Regions from separate parts of the Phenylobacterium immobile (ATCC 35973) genome, predicted to be linked through region 2. Evidence: predicted binding sites of a transcription regulator. Region 2 holds the regulator's gene; the other holds the start of a gene.
What was found. Region 2 encodes LexA, which represses DNA repair genes until DNA is damaged. Its sites were predicted from a motif close to ATGTTCNCNANNTGTTCT; they were not measured.
Positions count from the first base shown of each region.

Region 1 (9,094 bases), 1.7 Mb from region 2:
GGCACGGGCTTTGGCCGCGACGCCGTCGCCCGCGTCCTGCCCAGGCTCGAGGCGGTGGAGAGCGACAAGAGCCCCTTCACCGGCGAAGGCGCGCCGCGGAAGGCCGCCGGTGTCCACTGGGCCAAACCTGAGCTGGTCGCCGAGATCGAGTTCGCTGGCTTCACCGGTTCCGGCGCCGTGCGCCAGGGATCGTTCAAGGGCCTGCGCGAGGACAAGCCTGCGGCCGAGGTCGAGGCGGAAGTCCCGGAAGCGCCGAAGGATGCGGAGCTCGCCCGGCCGAAGCCGACCTCGCGGGCCAAGTCCGCGTCGGACCCCAACGTCATGGGCGTCCTGCTGTCCAATCCCGGCAAGGCGATCTGGCCGGACGACGGCAAGGGCGCGCCTATCACCAAGCTGGAGCTCGCTCGTTACTATGAGGCGGTGGGCCCCTGGCTGATGCCGCACATCAAGGGCCGGCCCTGCTCGATCATCCGCACGCCGGATGGGATCGAGGGCGACCAGCGGTTCTTCCAGCGTCACCTCGGCAAGGGCTCCTCGTCCCTGCTGACCGAGGTGAAGGTGATCGGCGATCACAAGCCCTACCTGCAGATCGACCGGATCGAGGCCCTGGCGGCGCTGGCCCAAGCGGGGGCCACCGAGATCCACCCGTGGAACTGCCAGCCTTACCAGCCGGAGACGCCAGGCCGGCTGGTGTTCGACCTCGACCCGGACGAGGGCCTCTCCTTCCAGCGGGTGATCGAGGCGGCGCTGGTGGTGAAGGACCGGCTGGAGGCGGTCGGCCTCAACGCCTTCTGCAAGACGACGGGCGGCAAGGGCCTGCACGTCGTGACGCCCCTGCTGGGCGGCCACGGCGAAATGGACTGGAAGACGGCCAAGGCCTTCGCCCAAAACCTGTGCCTGGCGATCGCCGCCGACGAGCCTGAGCGCTATGTGGTCAACATGGCCAAGATCAAGCGCAAAGGCCGGATATTCCTCGACTACCTGCGCAACGACCGGCTTTCCACGGCGGTCGCGCCCCTGTCGCCGCGCGCACGGCCGCACGCGACGGTCTCCTTCCCGCTCACCTGGAGCCAGGTGAAGGCGGGCCTGGACCCCAGGGCCTATACGATCCGCACCGCGCCGAAGCTCCTCGCCAAGACCAAGGCGTGGGCGGACTACTGCGACGCTGAGGCGCCCCTGGCGCCGGCGATCGCCAAGCTCGCCACGTCCTAGAGTCCTTGAGAGGCCACAGCCTGTGGCCAATTCACAACGCGAAACGGAATGTGCGATTCCGCTGCCCGTGAAGGTGGTCTAGGCTCGCGACCAATGTCCCGCTTCGGCGTTGTCCAAGGGTTGGGGCCGAAAGAGATCGTAAGATGTTTTCAAGACGCGGGGTTCTGGTCGGCGGCGCACTGAGCTTCGGCGCCGGCCTCGCGCATGCGCAGACCGCCCTGCCCGTAGCTCCGATCCCCTACGCGCTCGTCTCGATCCCGGAGCTCAGCAGGGGCCAGATCGCGGTGGCCCTGAAGGTCCTGGGCGACGCCGACCTGCAAGGGCTGAAGCCGCGCGACTATCTGTCCGCGGATTTCCCGACCGAGGCCTCCAGCCTGAACGCTACGCAGATGACGACCCTGACCGCGGCGCTTGCGCGCTACGCCAAGGACGTCCGCGTCGGCCGCCTTACGCCTGACGCTTTCCCTAGCCTGTGGGGCGTGCGCCCGGCGCTCTATGACGCCCGGTCGGACCTGGCCCAAGCGGTCAGCGAGGACCGGTTGCAGGCCTTCCTCGACAAGCAGCCGCCGACCTATTCAGGCTACCACGCGTTGCGCCGCAGTCTGGCTCGCTACCGAGCCATGGCCAAATCCGCCCCTTGGCCGATGGTGCCCGAGGGGCCGAATTTCGGTCTGGGTGAGCGCGGCGCGCGTGTCGCGGCTCTGCGCAAGCGGCTGGCCGCCGAAGACGACAAGATCGTTGGGGGCTCAGATCAGTTCGACCAGCCCCTGCAGGACGCCCTGGTGCGCGCCCAGCGCCGATTTGGCTTCCGCGGCGACGGCGTGGCCGACGCCCCGACGCTGGCCGCGCTCAACCAGCCGATCGGCCAGCGCATCCTGCAGATCGTCGCCAATATGGAGCGTTGGCGCTGGTTGCCGCGGCAGATGCCGGCGACGCGGGTTCAGGTGAACTCCGGCGCGGCGATCGTCACCCTGTTCCGAGACGACGCGCCGGTGTTGTCGATGAAGGCGGTTTCCGGCCGGCCGGGCGATGAGACGCCGATGCTGTGGTCGAACATCCACAGCGTGGTGATCAACCCGCCGTGGAATGTGCCGACGTCGATCGCCACCAAGGAGCTGTGGCCCAAGGAGCGCGCCAATCCGGGCTATTTGTCGCGCAATGGCTTTGTCGTGATCAAGACCGAGGGGGGCGGCAGCCGACTGCAGCAGCGCGCCGGCGACATGAGCGCGCTCGGCCGGTTCAAGTTCGACTTCGCCAATGACTATGCCGTCTATCTGCACGATACGCCGTCACGCGGCGGATTTGATCGCATCAGCCGCCAGGCCAGCCACGGCTGCGTGCGCATTGAAAAGCCCGCTGAGCTCGCCCGCGCCCTGCTGGAAGGTGACCCGGTGTGGACGCCGGAGAAGATCGAGGAGACCTTGGCCTCCGGCAAGACCGTGCGCGCGCAGCTCCCGCAGGAGACGCCGGTCTTCATCTTCTACTGGACCGCCTTCGCCGGGGCGGATGGCCAGATGCACTTCCGAAGCGACCCCTATGATTGGGACCGGCAGCTTCTGCAGAAGGTAGGCGTCGTGGCGTCCGGGGCCCAAGTCTAGGCCATGCGGATCTTTGTCCTGATCGCCGGCTTTGGCCTGATCATCCTGACGGCGATGGCCTTGCTGAAATATGAGCCCTGGAAGCGGGGCCACAACGACGAGCGGCTGGAATATTCGGCGCCGATCTATGCGCCGGAGGACCCAGGCGCTGCGCCGCCGCCAGCCGCCGTGGCCGCCGCGCCAGCTGAACCGCCCAAGGCTGCGCCGGCCCCGCCCGCGCCGATCGACGACCGTGTGGCCGAAGACGCCGCGGCGGTGGGCATGACGACGATGGAGCCGGATGAAGAGCCGGTGGGCTCGGACTCGGGCGCGACCGCGTCGAGCGACGAGCCGATCGTCTAGCGCGTTAAGAACCGCTCCATTGGCGTACGCGGCCGGTGTCGACGTGGACGAAGTTGGATTGCGGATAGAAGCCGACACCGCCGGCGGAAACGTCGAGGGCGGCCTTCTTCACGTTGCGAAGGTCGACGCCTTGGATGCGGACGTCCACGGCCTTGCCCTGGGTGTGCTGGCTGTGTTCGGCGACCTGACCGCTACGGGCGGCGAGCTTGGCGTTGGTCGCGGGTGAGCGGTAGCCGGAGATGATCTGGAACGGCTCGCGGGTGTCGAGGCGAAGCTGGATCGCATGCAGCGCGTCGAACAGTTTCGGATCCATGAAATGCTGGGCGCCGTTGCGCCAGTCTCGAAGGACCTTCATCGCCGAGGCCATGGCGCCGGGAATGTAGGATCCGTTGGCGAAATAGACCTCGGTGAACTTTTCGCCGGTATGGAGGTTATGTAGGAAAGCCCGCCGGGGCTCCCAGATGTCGAGCCCAAAAGCCGAGGCAGGATGGGCGACGCCCGCGCCTACCGTCGCCAGCGCAGCCGCGCCCGCCCATCGCAGCGCATCGCGCCGCCCAATGTTCGTTTGCATACATATCCCCGACCGCTGCCCCCGCAGCGCCGCGAAAATCGCGACTCTGCGGCGGAAAGGCAAGCTGAGCCGGAGAAGATTGCGTCAAGCCGCCGCAGATTAGCAAGCTTAACCAGAGCTTGACTGTGTCTTTTGGCGGTCAGGCCCGCTTTTTGGTCGGGGCTTTTTTCGTCGTCGGCGGGGGCGTTTTGGCGGGCGCCTTGGCCGCTGGCGCCTTGCGAGCCGCAGCGGTCTTGCCGGCGGGCTTGCGCCGCTCGCCCCCGGTCTGACCCAGGCTGCGCTTGAGGGCCTCCATCAGGTCGATGACCTCAGCCTCCTGGGGTTCGGCCGGCTTGGTGATCTTCTTGCCCTTCTCCTTTTCCTGGATCAGGGCGCGCAGGGCGTCCTCGTAGCGATCATTGAACTTCGAAGGATCGAAGGGCCCTTCCTGCTGGCTGATGATCTTGGCGGCGATATCGACCATCGCCGCGGGCGGCTTAGACGCGGGGATGTGGCCGAAGATCTCGTCGACGTCACGCACCTCGCGCTTGGCGCGGATGGTGTAGGCGAGAATCCCGCGGTCCTTGGGCTCCAGCGCGATCAGCCGCTCACGCTGGTGCATGACAAGGCGGCCGAGCGCGATCTTGCCGGCTGACTTCATCGCCTCTCGGATCACCGAGAAGGCTTCGACCGCCATCTCGCCGTCGGGCGCGAGGAAGTAAGGGTCGTTCCAATAGAGACGATCGATCTCCTCCTCGTCGACGAAGGTCTCGATGTCGAGGGTGCGGGTGGTCTCCAGGCGGACGTTCTTGATCTCATCGTCAGTGACGACGACGTAGCGGCCTTTCTCGATCTCGTAGCCCTTGACGATGTCGGCCCGGTCGACCGGCCCGCTCTCCGGATCGGTGGGGATCATCTTGATCCGGTTGTGGGTGTCCTTGTGCAGCATGTTGAAGTGCACCTCGCCGCTACGCGAGGTGGCCGTGTAGAGCGCGACGGGGCAGCTCACGAGGCTCAAGCGCAGGTAGCCTTGCCAGGTCGGGCGGGTAGCCATGGGTGTCTCCGGATGATCCGGGACTCGAACGCGCCTCATGGGAATCAGTTCGGCGCGATGCGGCGACGTCCGGGATTGGCGGAACGGCGCGGTTGACTCCCTCGTCGTCGCGCCTAGAACAAAATAAGAACTAACGGAGTCTTAAGCCATGTCCGATTTTCGCCCCCCGGCGGGCGTGTCGGCGCGTCTCGCCGCCTTGCAGGCGAAGATCACCGCCCTGGAAACGGGCGGACAGGCGGACTCTGAATCCCTGCCCTTCGGCGATCGCCGCATCGACGCCTGCCTGCCGGGCGGCGGCTTACCGCTGGGCCGCTGGCACGAGCTGTTGGGCGAGGGGATGGAGATCGAGACCGCCGCCGCGCCCGCCGCCTTCGCCGCCCTGATGGCCGCGCCCCTGGCCGCGCGCGGCCAGGCGGTGTGGGTGATGCGCCGCGACGACCTGCATGCGCCGGGACTGCTGGGCCTGGGCTTTCCGCCGGATCGGCTGATCCAGGTCTGCGCCCGCGACGAGGCCGAGGCGCTGGCGGTGATGGAGGACGCGCTCACGACGCTCGGCGTCAGCGCCGTCTTCGGCGAGATCGACGCCGTCGACCTGACCGCCGGCCGCCGGCTGCAGCTGGCCTGCGAGCGGCGCGGCGCGACCGGTTTTGTCATTCGCCGAAGGCCCTATGGCGGCGGCGGGCCGCGCGAGGCGAGCGGCTCCACCGCGGCGACCCGCTGGCGCGTCACGCCCGAGCCGTCCCAGCCCCCTGCCGGAGAATTTGGCCTGGGCGCGCCACGCTGGCGGGCTTCGCTGGAGCGCTGCCGGGGCGGGCGGACGGGATCGTGGCTGTTCGAAGCGGCGCAGGCCTACAGTCTGGAGATCGAAGATGGGACGCATCCTCTGCGCCTGGTCGCCCAGCTGGGCGATCGCAAACTGGCGTCGGCGCAACCCCTCCGCCTCGCCGGCTGAAGGGCCGTTTGCGCTGGTCGAGACGATACGCGCCGTCCGCCGTCTCGCCGCGGTCGACAAGGCGGCTGCGGCGCTTGGCCTGTATGCGGGGCAGAAGGCGACCGACGCCATGGCGCTGGCGCCGGAACTGGTCACCGCCGAGGCGGAGCCTGAGGCCGACGCCCTGGCGCTGAAGGCGCTCAGCGACTGGTGCGTGCGCTTCTCGCCGGCCGTGGCGACCGAGGCGCCGGATGGCCTGTTCCTGGACATCAGCGGGGTCAGCCACCTCTGGCGGGACGAACCGGCGATGATCCGCGACCTGCGCGTGCGCCTGGCGGCCAACGGCCTGAAGTTCCGCTGCGCTATCGCCGATACGCCCGGCGCGGCCTGGGCTCTGGCTCACTACGGACGTTCTTCCGAAATCATCGCCGAGGAGGGCGGCCAGGCGGAGCTGCTGTCGCCCCTGCCGCCGCAGGCGTTACGGATCGAGCCGGAGGCCGCGGCCCAGATCGCCCGGCTGGGCCTGCGCACCATCGGCCAGGTGATCGCCCTGCCGCGCGCGCCGCTCGCCCGCCGATTCGGTCAGGCGACCCTGGAGCGACTGGACCAGGCGCTGGGCCGCACCACGGAGGCCCTGGTGTTCCGGCGGCCGGCCTCGTCCTGGGTGGCCAGGCTGGCCTTCTCCGAACCGATCAGCGCGCCGGAAGACATGGCCCGCGTCGCCCACGACATCTGCGCGGTCCTGTGCCGGCGACTGGAGGCCGAGGGGCGGGGGGGGCGGCGGTTCGAGATCGCCTACCACCGTCTGGATGGCCAGGCCCTGGTCGCCGCCGTGGGCCTGGCCCTGCCGGGCCGCGACGCCGCGCGCATCGCCAAGTTGATCGCCCCCAAGCTTGAGGCCCTCGATCCCGGTTTCGGCGTCGAGGTCGTGACGCTGGAAGCTCTGGATGTCGAGCCCCTGTCCGGACGCCAGACGCGCCTGGACGCCGTCCGCGCGCCCTCGGTCGAGGAAGGCTTGAGTCCGCTGGTCGACCGGCTGACCAACCGCCTGGGCGCCGATCGCGTCTGGCGGGCCGCCCCGGTGGAGAGCCATGCGCCGGAGCTGGCGTCCGGCCGGGCGCGGCCGCTGGCGCCGGCTGCGGACGCCGCGCCGTGGAACGCTGAGACCCCCCGCCCCTTGCGCCTTTTCCGCCGGCCTGAGCCGCTGGAGATGGTCACCGCGCTGCTGCCCGACGATCCGCCCGTGCAGTTCCGCTGGCGTGGCCGGCTGCACCGGGTGCTGCGCGCCGAAGGGCCGGAGCGGATCGGCGACGAGTGGTGGAAGGGCGACATCGCCGATGTCCGGGTCGACAAGGTGCGCGACTATTACCGCGTCGAGGACCAGGTCGGCGGCCGCTACTGGCTGTTCCGCGCCGGGGTGGCGGCCGACAGCCCCTGGTGGATGCACGGGCTGTTCGGATGAGCCGCTATGTCGAGCTGCAGGCCGCCAGCAACTTCTCTTTCCTGCAAGGCGCCTCCCATCCCAAGGAGCTGATCGTCGAGGCCGCGCGCCTGGGCGTCGAGGGCGTCGGCGTCTGCGATCGCAACACCCTGGCCGGGGTGGTCCGCGCCTGGTCGGCGGCGCGCAAGCTCAAGACCGATGCGGGGATCGCCGTCCGCCCGCTCACCGGTTGCCGGTTGGACTTCATGGATGGAACGCCCAGCCTGATCGTCTATCCCTCTGACCGGGAGGCGTATGGCCGGCTGACGCGACTGCTCACCCTTGGTCAACGCGCGGCGAAGAAGGGCGAGTGCCATCTGACCTGGACCGACTTCCTGGCCCACGCCGAGGGCCAGCTGGTCCTGGCCATACCGCCCGCGCGGCTGGACGAGGCCTTCAGCCAGGCCCTGCGGACCATCGCCTACGACCTGCCGGACGTCTGGCTGGTCGCGTCGCGGCAGTATGGCGCGCGCGACCTGAAGCGGCTGTCGCAGCTGGCGGCGCTGGCCCAGGCGCACCGGGCGCCGATGGTCGCGACCAACGACGTCCTCTACCACCACCCTGAGCGGCGGAGCCTGCAGGACGTGGTCACCTGCATTCGGGAGAACTGCACCATCCATGAGGCGGGCTTGCGCCTCGCCGCCAACGCCGAGCGCCACCTGAAGTCGCCGACGGAAATGGCGCGGCTCTTCGCCAAGTTTCCCGGCGCCGTCGAGCGGAGCGTCGAGATCGCCGGACGCATCAGCTTCGACCTTGGCCAACTCTCCTACGAATATCCCGACGAGCCGGTGCCGCTCGGTAAGACGGCGATCCAGCACCTGACGGACCTAGCCTGGGCGGGCGCGGACTGGCGCTATCCGAAGGGCGTGCCGGACAAGGTGAAGCGCCTTGTCGCCGGCGAGCTCGCGATCATCGGCGAGATGAAGTACGCCAACTACTTCCTGACTGTGCACGACATCGTCGATTGGGCGCGCCATCCTGATGACGGCAAGCCGCCCATCCTGTGCCAGGGCCGCGGCTCGGCGGCCAATTCCTGCGTCTGCTTCTGCCTGGGGGTGACCGCGGTCGATCCGACCAAGGAGGACCAGGACCTCCTGTTCTCCCGCTTCATCTCCAAGAACCGCAACGAACCACCGGACATCGACGTCGATTTCGAGCACGCCGAGCGCGAACGGGTGATGCAGTACGTCTATCGACGCTACAGCCGCGAGCGGGCGGCGATCGTCGCCACCGTCATCCACTACCGGCCGCGCATGGCGATCCGCCAGGTGGGCAAGGCGCTTGGCCTGACCGAGGACATCACCGCCGCGCTCGCCAACACTGTCTGGGGCTCCTTCGGCTCCAGCCTGCCCGAGGACCACATCCGCCAGGCGGGGCTTGATCCCGACAGTCCGGAGATTCGGCGGGCCACGACGCTGGCGACCGAATTGCTCAACTTCCCCCGCCACCTGTCCCAGCATGTGGGCGGCTATGTCCTGACCAAGCGCCGCCTCGACGAGACCGTGCCGATCGGCAACGCCGCCATGGCCGACCGCACCTTCATCGAGTGGGACAAGGACGACATCGACGAACTGGGCCTGATGAAGGTCGACATCCTGGCGCTGGGCATGCTGACGGCGCTGCGCAAGAGCCTGGACATCATCGGGATCGCCGACATCGCCGACATCCCGCAGGAGGATCCGGCCGTCTACGACATGCTCTGCAAGGCCGACTCCATCGGCGTCTTCCAGGTGGAGAGCCGGGCGCAGATGTCGATGCTGCCCAGGCTGAAGCCCAGAAAGTTCTATGACCTGGTGGTGGAGGTGGCGATCGTGCGCCCCGGCCCGATCCAAGGCGACATGGTCCATCCCTACCTCAAGCGGCGGGCCGATCGCTCGCTGGTGGAATATCCTCGGCCGGGGCCTGAGTTTCCCCAAGACGAGTTGCA
Region 1 is NZ_CVJQ01000001.1:214,638-223,731, reverse strand. Features, by position in the region: gene ligD (DNA ligase D) at 1-1,212, shown strand, start outside; gene BN1313_RS01040 (L,D-transpeptidase family protein) at 1,356-2,810, shown strand; gene BN1313_RS01035 (hypothetical protein) at 2,814-3,152, shown strand; gene mepK (peptidoglycan L,D-endopeptidase MepK) at 3,157-3,723, opposite strand; gene ku (non-homologous end joining protein Ku) at 3,863-4,756, opposite strand; gene BN1313_RS01020 (ImuA family protein) at 4,905-5,708, shown strand; gene BN1313_RS01015 (Y-family DNA polymerase) at 5,626-7,149, shown strand; gene BN1313_RS01010 (error-prone DNA polymerase) at 7,146-9,094, shown strand, end outside.
Region 1: a site for LexA is predicted at 4,872-4,889, ahead of BN1313_RS01020 (ImuA family protein). Genes of this name have one in related genera too.

Region 2 (9,094 bases):
CGGTCACCTTCGTCGGCAATTCTGCGCTGTCGCTGGATTTCACTAGCGCGGATCCTGCGCGCCTGCGCACCCGTATCGGCGCTACGCCGGACGCGCCGATCCTGTTGATCGCGCCGGGCAGCCGGCGGGGTGAAATCACCCGATTGATGCCGCATTTCGGTGAGGCCGTGTGGCGCCTGGCGCGGACGCGCCCGGACTTGCAAGTCGTAATCCCCGCGGCCTCAACCGTCGTCGACCTCGTGAAAGCCGAAGCCGCGGTCTGGCCGGTCCCGCCGCATGTGGTGGAGGGCGAGGTGTCCAAGTTGGACGCCATGAAGGCCGCCACCGTCGCGCTCGCCTGTTCAGGCACCGTGACGTCAGAGATCGCGCTCGCTGGCGCGCCCCTGGTGGTGGCCTATCGTGTCTCGCCGGTGACCTACGCCCTGCTCAAGCACATCGTCCGCACGCCTTACATCACACTGATGAATATCGCCGCCCAGGCCGAGGTTGCCCCAGAGTTCATCCAGGAGCGTTGCGAGGGTCTCGCCTTGGCGAAGGCGCTTGCCGTGCGGCTCGACGATCCCGCCGTCCGCACCGCCCAGATCGCCGCCCAGGACGCCGCCTTGGAGCACATGGGACGAGGACAGGGCGACCCGTCCGCCAGGGCCGCCGAGGCGGTTCTCAAGGCCGTAGAGAGCCGCAGGACAGGGAACCCTTAACGTCGGACCGCTGTTTGAAAGGCTCATACACCAGGAGCTTTCGAGATGCGTCGCACGCCCGTCCTGACCGCCGCCGCGGCCCTTTGCCTCGCCGCCCCGGCGTTCGCTCAAGCCGTCAACGAAGTCACCGTCATGGGTCATTATGCCGGCCAAGGCGAAAAGCCGATGTCGATTTCGAGAGTGGTCAGCTACGCGGACCTCGATCTGTCGCGATCGAAGGACATGGATATCCTCAAGCAACGCGTGCGCTACACCGCACGCCGGATCTGCGCCGAGTTGGGAGAGGCCCCGACAAACCAGGCCAATCTGGACCGGTCGTGCCAGGACACCGCCGTCCGCGAAGCCCTGATGGCCTTCCAGCCGAATTCGGCAGAAAACTATGCCGTTCCGGCCAGCGCGGTCGTGACCAATGGCCCGGTGCCCGACACCCGCCAGAACCGCGCGGCGTACGGCGGTCCTCTGTCGCACGCGGGCCGGTCGACGGCAGCCCGCGGCAACTAATCACGGCCGCAAGCATAGAAAAGGGCCCGCGGATCGCTCCGTGGGCCCCTCTCATGTCTGGCCTATGCCTTAGCGGCCGTCGATGGCTGTGTAGTCGCGCTTCACGGCGCCGGTATAGAGCTGCCGCGGACGACCGATCTTTTGCGCCGGATCCTGGATCATTTCCTGCCATTGGCTGATCCAGCCAACGGTGCGGGCCAGGGCGAAGAGCACGGTGAACATCTCGGGCGGGAAGCCAAGGGCGCGGAGCGTGATGCCCGAGTAGAAGTCGACGTTGGGGTACAGCTTGCGCTCGACGAAGAAGTCCTCGTTCAACGCGATCTTTTCCAGTTCCATCGCCACCTTCAGCAGCGGGTCGTCGCCGTGGCCCATCTCGGCCAGAACTTCATGGCAGGTCTGCTGCATGATTTTGGCGCGTGGGTCGTAGTTCTTGTAGACCCGGTGACCGAAGCCCATGAGCATGTGGCGGCGGTCCTTCACGCCCTGGACGAAGTCCGGAACGTTGTCGACCGTGCCGATCGCCTTCAGCATGTTCAGCGCTTCTTCGTTGGCGCCGCCGTGCTTGGGGCCCCAGAGCGAAGCGATGCCCGCGGCGATGCAGGCGAAGGGGTTGGCGCCCGAGGAGCCCACCATCCGGACCGTCGATGTCGAGGCGTTCTGCTCGTGGTCGGCGTGCAAGATGAAGATCTTGTCCATGGCCTTGGCCAGGACGGGGTTCGGCTTGTAGTCCTCGGCCGGCACCGCAAAGCACATGCGCAGGAAGTTCTCGGCGTAGGAGAGGTCGTTGCGGGGGTGCACAAAGGGCTGGCCCTGCGAATATTTGAAGGCGCGCGCGGCGATCGTCGGCATCTTGGCGATCAGGCGGTGCGACGAGATCATCCGTTGCTCGGGATCTTCGACGTTCGTGCTGTCGTGATAGAAGGCGGAGAGGGCGCCGACCGCGCCGGTCATGATCGCCATCGGGTGGGCGTCGCGGCGGAAGCCGTTGAAGAACCGGTCGAATTGATCGTGCAGCATGGTATGCCGCGTGATCGTGTTTTCGAAACCGGAGAACTCCGCGGCGTTCGGCAGCTCGCCGTTCAGCAGCAGGTAGCAGACTTCGAGGAAGCTGGAGTTTTCCGCCAGCTGTTCGATCGGGTAACCGCGGTGCAGAAGCACGCCGTTATCGCCGTCGATGAATGTGATCTTGCTCTCGCAGCTCGCCGTCGAGGTGAAGCTGGGGTCGTAGGTGAAGACGTCGGTCTCGCCATAGAGCTTGCGTATATCGACGACGTCCGGCCCAAGCGTGCCCTTCATCACGGGAAGGTCGAGGCTCCGGCCGCCGACTTCGAATTTCACGCTCTCACTCATGGCATCCCCTTCCGTCCTAGGTATCGCTCGCGGGCGCTTATACCGTTTTGTTGCGCCTACGAAAGCGCATCGTTTAGGCGACCTAAGCTTTCCTCGCGGCCGAGCGCAACGAGGGCGCCGGCCAGATCTGGCGCCGCCGCGCCGCCCGATAGCACCGCGCGCAGGGCGGGGCCGAACTTGCCGATGCCGACGCTTTCGGATTCCGCAAAACCTCGGATCACAGCTTCAAGAGAAGTTACGTCCCACGCGTTGGATTTGCTTAGAATTTCAGTCAAGCGACGCAACCGGTCCCTCGTTTCTTCGGTTAGCTGCGCGAGCGCCTTCTCTGGCAGAACCAGCGGCCGCGGTTTGAGGACGAACTGGGTCGCATCGGCAAGCTCCAGCAAGGTCTTGGCGCCGTCGCGCACCAGCGGAATCGCCCGTTCCAGGATCACAAGATCGCCATCACGCATTGAAATACCGCGCGTCTCATGAATTTTCGCCACCAAGCTGGCCAGCCGCGCCGGTTCGGCCTGCCGGATGTAGTGGTTGTTCAGGTGATTAAGCTTCGCCCAGTCGAGGCGGGCGGGCGCAGCTACCACGTCCTTGACGTCGAACCATGCAATCGCCTGTTCGTCGCTGAAGATTTCGTCATCGCCGTGGCCCCAGCCGAGCTTGGCCAGGTAGTTGCGCATGGCCTCGGGCAGGTAGCCCATGTCGGCGAATTCACTGACCGCCTGGGCGCCGTGGCGTTTCGAGAGCTTCGCGCCATCCGGGCCATGGATCAGCGGCAGATGCGCCCACACCGGCGTGTCCCAGCCCAGCGCTTGATAGATCAGGGTCTGGCGCGCGGCGTTGTTCAGATGGTCGTCGCCGCGGATCACATGGGTGACGCCCATGTCGTGGTCGTCGACGACCACGGCCAGGTTGTAGGTCGGGTTACCGTCCGTCCGCAGGAGCACGAGGTCGTCTAGCGTGGCGTTCTGGAAACGCACCTCGCCCTTCACCTGGTCGTCGATAAGCGTCTCGCCTTCCAGCGGGCTTTTCAGCCGCACCACGAAGGCGCCTTCGCCATCGGTGCGGTCGCGCCAGGGCGAACGGATGACCCGCCCCTCGGCGCGCGCCATCTCGCGCTCGCGGTCGAGTTCCTCGGTCGTCATGTAGCAGCGGTAGGCGCCGCCGCGTTCCAGCATGGTCTCGACCGCGGCGCGGTGGCGATCCGCTCGCGGGAACTGGAAGACCGGGGGCTCATCCGCCTCAAGGCCCAGCCAGTTCAGGCCGTCGAAGATCACCTGCACCGAGGCCTCGGTGGAGCGCTCGCGATCGGTGTCCTCGACACGCAGCAGATACTTACCGCCGGTGTGGCGGGCGTAGAGCCAGTTGAAGAGGGCCGTCCGCGCCGTGCCGATGTGCATGGAGCCGGTGGGCGAGGGGGCGATACGGGTGACGACAGGGCGATCAGACATGGCGCGCGTTTAGCATGCGCTCTTCGCTGGGGGCCAGCGGCCGGGTAAGCTTCCGTGTGAAGGGGGCGCGGGGTGACGGCCGAACTGCTGCAGACGCCTGAGGTTGCGCCGGCGCTCACCGACCGCGGGCTGCTGACGTGGTTTCGCCGCGAACTGTCGCGTCAAGCCCCTCGATGGCCGCTTTGGTCGCCTGTGGCGCTTGGCCTGGGCGCGGCCAGCTACTTCGCCCTCCCGGGGGAGCCGCAGAGCCTACTGGCGGTCGCCCTTGGCCTTACAGGCCTGGGGCTGCTGGTCGCCGGCCGGTTCGCCGCGCACCGATGGGCGGTCGCCATCCTCACTCTGGTCGCCTGCGGCCTCATCGGCTTCGCCGTCGCGAAGGCCCGCACCGAGCGCGTGGCGACGCCGATCGCCTCAGCCGATACGCCCCCTGTGCGCGTCATAGGGTGGGTCGTCGATGTGGGCAGCCCCGGGCAGGGCGGCCAACGCCTGCTCGTCGCGCCGATCGCTATCGAAGGCGTGCCGGCAGACAACACCCCCGGCCGCATCCGGGTGACCCTGCGAGCGGGAACCGCGGTTCCACCACCCGGTGAGGCTATCGATCTCCTGGCTAAGATTGGTCCGCCGCCACCCCCCGCCGCGCCGGGCAGCTATGATTTCGCCCGTGACGCCTACTTCGAAAGCATTGGCGGGGTGGGCTTCGCACTTGGCGCACCTCAGGGGGTTCGGCCCACGAACTCCGCGCCAACACGATTGCGCCTGACCATGCAGGTCAACCGGCTCCGTTGGAATCTGGCAGTACGGATCGTCGAGCTTCTCGGCCCTGAAACTGGCGGTCTGGCCGCCGCCATGACCAGCGGCGTCGAGGCCTTCGTGCCGCGCGAGCAGGTCGACGCCCTACGGGCGGCCGGCCTCGCGCACATCATCTCGATCTCTGGTCTGCACATGGCGATCGTCGGCGGCTTCGCATTCGCTGGCGTCCGGTTGGCGGTCGCCGCCTGGCCCTGGCTTACCCTGCGCGCGCCCGGCAAGAAGATCGCCGCGGTCTTTGGTCTGGCGGCGGTTGGCGGCTACCTGGCCATCTCAGGGGCCTCGCCCCCGGCTGAGCGGGCGGCGATCACCGCAGCGGTCGCCTTCGTGGCCATCCTGGTTGATCGCCAAGCGATCAGCCTGCGCGCTCTGGCCATGGCCGCCATCGTCATCATCCTCCTGCAGCCTGAGGCGGTCACCGAGCCCGGCTTCCAGATGTCCTTCGCTGCGACGGCCGCCCTGGTCGCGCTCGCCGAGGCGTGGCCTCGCCCTATCCGCGAGATTAGCGTGCCCTTCGTCATCCGCGCCCTGCAGGCCGCGCGCACCTGGATCTTCGCCGGCGGCGCCATCAGCCTGGTCGCCGGCCTGGCGACGGGTCCCTTCGCCGTCCAGCACTTCAACCGCGTCGCCGTCTGGGGTCTTGCAGCCAACCTATTGGTCGAGCCGATCTCCACCCTGTTGATCATGCCGGGCCTCGCGATCGGCGCGATCCTCACGCCCTTCGAGCTGGGCGAGGCGCCTTTGCGGGCGGCGGGCTTCGGTATCAGCCTGATGACGCAGGTCGCCACCCAGATCGCCAACGCCCCCATGGCGCAGATGACCGTCGCCAGCGCGCCGGCCTGGACGCTACCGGCCGCCTTCCTCGGAATCCTATGGATCTGTCTGACCCGCGGGCCGATTAGATGGCTGGGCCTGCCGTTGGCGCTCAGTGTGAACCTGGCGCCGCGGCCCGCGGCGCCTGTCGCCTGGATCTCAGCTGACGGCGCCGCCGTCGCCGTACGTGCTGACCAGACCGCCGTCCTAATGCGCCCTGACGTGAAGCGCTTCGGCGCGGAGCTATGGGCCCGTCGTCGTGGCCTGGAGCCGACCCTGACCGAAGCCGAACGGAACGGCTTTTTCCAGTGTGACGCCTGGAGCTGTGGGCCGACCGCCCATGCGCCGCTCAAGATCGCCGCGACTTGGAATGTCAGCCGGCCTTTAAAGACCGGCAGGTTGGAGGCGCTGTGCGCTGACGCCGATATTCTTGTGCTTAGAGCCGGTCGGGCCCCAGGGCGTTGCGTGGGGCCGCTAATCCTGACCCAAGCCGACTTTGCACGCGGCGGATCTGCTGAAATTTTCCGAACCGAGAAAGGCGCCTGGCGCCTCGCCTGGAGCCAGGACCTGCGCGGCCATCGACCCTGGACATGGGGATACGGCGGGGAGGGGGCCGGCTGAACGGAAAAGAGCCCCGGCGAAATCGCCGAGGCTCTATCCATCGCGATGTCTGAAAGACTAGTGCGTCGCGTCTTTGGCCGCTTCGCCGGCGTCCTTGGCCGCTTCGCCGGCCTTCTCCGCGTGATCGCCAGCCGTGGCGGCGGCGTCGCCGGCCATCGCCGCAGCGTCAGCAGAGGCCGCTGCAGTGCCGGCCTGGGCCGCGTCGGCCGCGGCGGTTGTCGCAGCGTCGGCAGCGGCGCTGGCGGCGGCGGCTTCCTGGGTGGCGGTCGCCGACTCGTCGGCAGCCTTCTCAGCTGGCTTGCTGCAGGCCGCAGCGGCGAGGCTCAGGGCGGCGACGGCGGCAAGTGTGAGGATACGCATCTTGGTTTCTCCCTCGTGAAGGCGCCCGGCGGTATCGCCGGGCCGAGGGCCGCGGGCACGCTTACGTGATTGAAATCTAACCCCGACCCATGGAACCAAACGCCAGCAGGTCGCAAAGGTTGCCCGCGCGGTTAGTGATAGCTGCGCAACAGTCCAACGAGCTTGCCCTGCACGGCGACCTGATCAGGGCCAAAGATGCGGGTCTCATAAGCCGGGTTCGCGGCCTCCAGGGCGATGGAGGCGCCCTTCTTGCGCAGGCGCTTCAGAGTGGCCTCTTCGTTGTGGACCAACGCCACGACGATATCGCCCGAGGTCGCGCTGGTGGTGCGTTTGATCACCACCATGTCGCCGTCGAGGATCCCGGCGCCGACCATGGAGTCCCCCTGAACCTCAAGAACGAAGTGTTCGCCAGCGCCAAGGATCGATTCCGGCACATGAAGCCGATCGCGTTCCTGCTGGATCGCCTCGATCGGCGTACCTGCCGCGATCTTGCCCAGTACCGGCAGCTCTCGCGTCTCGTTGGCGACTTGGCTGCCGGCCTCAGCCTCGACCAGCTGCGGCTTGAAGGGCGCGCGTCCCCGGGGCGGTGCGGCGGTTGTCGCCTGCTGCGGCAGCTTCACCACTTCGAGCGCTCGGGCCCGGTGCGGCAGGCGGCGGAGAAAGCCGCGCTCTTCAAGCGCCGTGATCAGGCGGTGGATTCCAGACTTGGACGCCAGATCCAACGCCTCCTTCATTTCATCGAAAGACGGCGAGACGCCCGATTCCTTGATCCGCTCATGGATGAACATGAGCAATTCGTGCTGCTTGCGGGTGAGCATGGCGCGGAGACCTTCGGAACAAAGCAAAAACCTTGCTGATGTTCTCTAGACGTTCTCAGTTAATGTCAAGTTACCGCCAGGACGTTGGATTCTCGGCGCTTTTGCGCGGCGCAAGCGACTCAGAGGGCCAGCAAGGCCTGAGTCGCCGCTTGCACGTCCGCCTGACGCATCAGGCTTTCACCCACCAGCATCGCCTTGGCGCCACGGGCTTCGAGCCGCGCGGCGTCGGCCGCGGTAAAGATGCCGCTCTCTGTCACTAGCAGAGCCCCCGGCGGCGACAGTTTCGCCAATCGTTCGGTATTCGCCAGATCCAGCGTGAAGGTCCGCAGGTCACGGTTGTTCACGCCCACCAGGTCGGCGCCCAGCGCGGCGGCGCGGGCCATCTCAGCTTCGTCGTGAACCTCGACCAGAGCGTCCATGCCGAAGCGACGGGCTTCAGCGATCAACGATGAGGCGAGCTCATCGTCGATCATCGCCAGGATGACCAGGATCGCATCGGCGCCGAGGGACCGGGACTCGGCGACCTGCCAGGGATCAACCAGGAAATCTTTGCGGATACAGGGCAGGGCGCAGGCGGCGCGGGCGGCCACGAGATAGCTGTCCTCACCCTCGAAGCTCGGGGCGTCTGTCAGGATCGACAGGCACGACGCGCCCCCTGCTGCGTAGGCGCGCGCCAAGGACGGAGGGTCAAAGTCATCGCGAATCCGCCCCCGGGACGGCGAGGCGCGTTTGATCTCGGCGATCAGCGCCAGCTTACCTGGCGCATGGTCGCGTTCCAGGGCCGCGCGAAAGCCGCGGGGCGCGTCGGCGGCGAGTGCGGCGGCTTCCAGTTCGCCGGGCTCACGTGAGGCCTTTCGGGCGGCGACGTCCTCGCGCTTATAGGCGGCGATCCGCCGGAGGATGTCGCTCATGACTGGCTGATCTCCACAAGCCGCGCCAGCGCCTGGGCCGCCCGGCCGTCGTCGATCACGGCGGCGGCTACGGTCACGCCGTCGCGCAGGGTCTCGACCTTGTCGGCCACCAGGAGGGCCGCGGCGGTGTTCAACAGGACAATATCGCGATAGGCGCCGGTCTTGCCGGCGAACAGCTCACGCAACGCCTCGGCGTTCTCAGCGGGCGAACCGCCGGTCAGGTCTGAAAGCGACGCCCGCGGCAAGCCGACCGCCTCCGGCGAGATGGTGAAAAGCCGCACTTGGCCGTCGCGCCATTCGGCGACCTGACTCTCGCCGGTGGTTGTCAGCTCGTCCATGCCCTGGCCATGGACGGTCCAGGCCTTCTCGGCGCCAAGCGCGCCCAGCACGCGCGCCAGGGGCTCGACCCAGCGCGAATCGAACACACCCAGCAGTTGCCGCTTCGCGCCCGCGGGATTAGTCAGCGGGCCCAGCAGGTTGAAGATGGTGCGGAAACCCAGATCGGCGCGGATTGGCGCCACGTGGCGCATGGCGCCGTGGTGAGCCGGCGCAAACAGGAAGCAGATATTGGCCTCGTCGAGCGCACGCCTCTGGCGCTCGCCGTCGGCCGCCAGATCGACGCCGAGTTCACTCAGGATGTCGCCTGCGCCAGACCGTGACGACAACGCCCGGTTGCCGTGTTTGGCGACCTTGACGCCTGCGCCGGCGGCCACGAAGGCGACGGCGGTGGATATGTTCAGCGTATGCAGGCCATCGCCGCCGGTGCCGCA
Region 2 is NZ_CVJQ01000001.1:1,959,387-1,968,480, reverse strand. Features, by position in the region: gene lpxB (lipid-A-disaccharide synthase) at 1-698, shown strand, start outside; gene BN1313_RS09630 (UrcA family protein) at 744-1,199, shown strand; gene gltA (citrate synthase) at 1,269-2,549, opposite strand; gene gltX (glutamate--tRNA ligase) at 2,606-3,994, opposite strand; gene BN1313_RS09615 (ComEC/Rec2 family competence protein) at 4,067-6,235, shown strand; gene BN1313_RS09610 (hypothetical protein) at 6,293-6,595, opposite strand; gene lexA (transcriptional repressor LexA) at 6,727-7,413, opposite strand; gene trpC (indole-3-glycerol phosphate synthase TrpC) at 7,533-8,324, opposite strand; gene trpD (anthranilate phosphoribosyltransferase) at 8,321-9,094, opposite strand, start outside.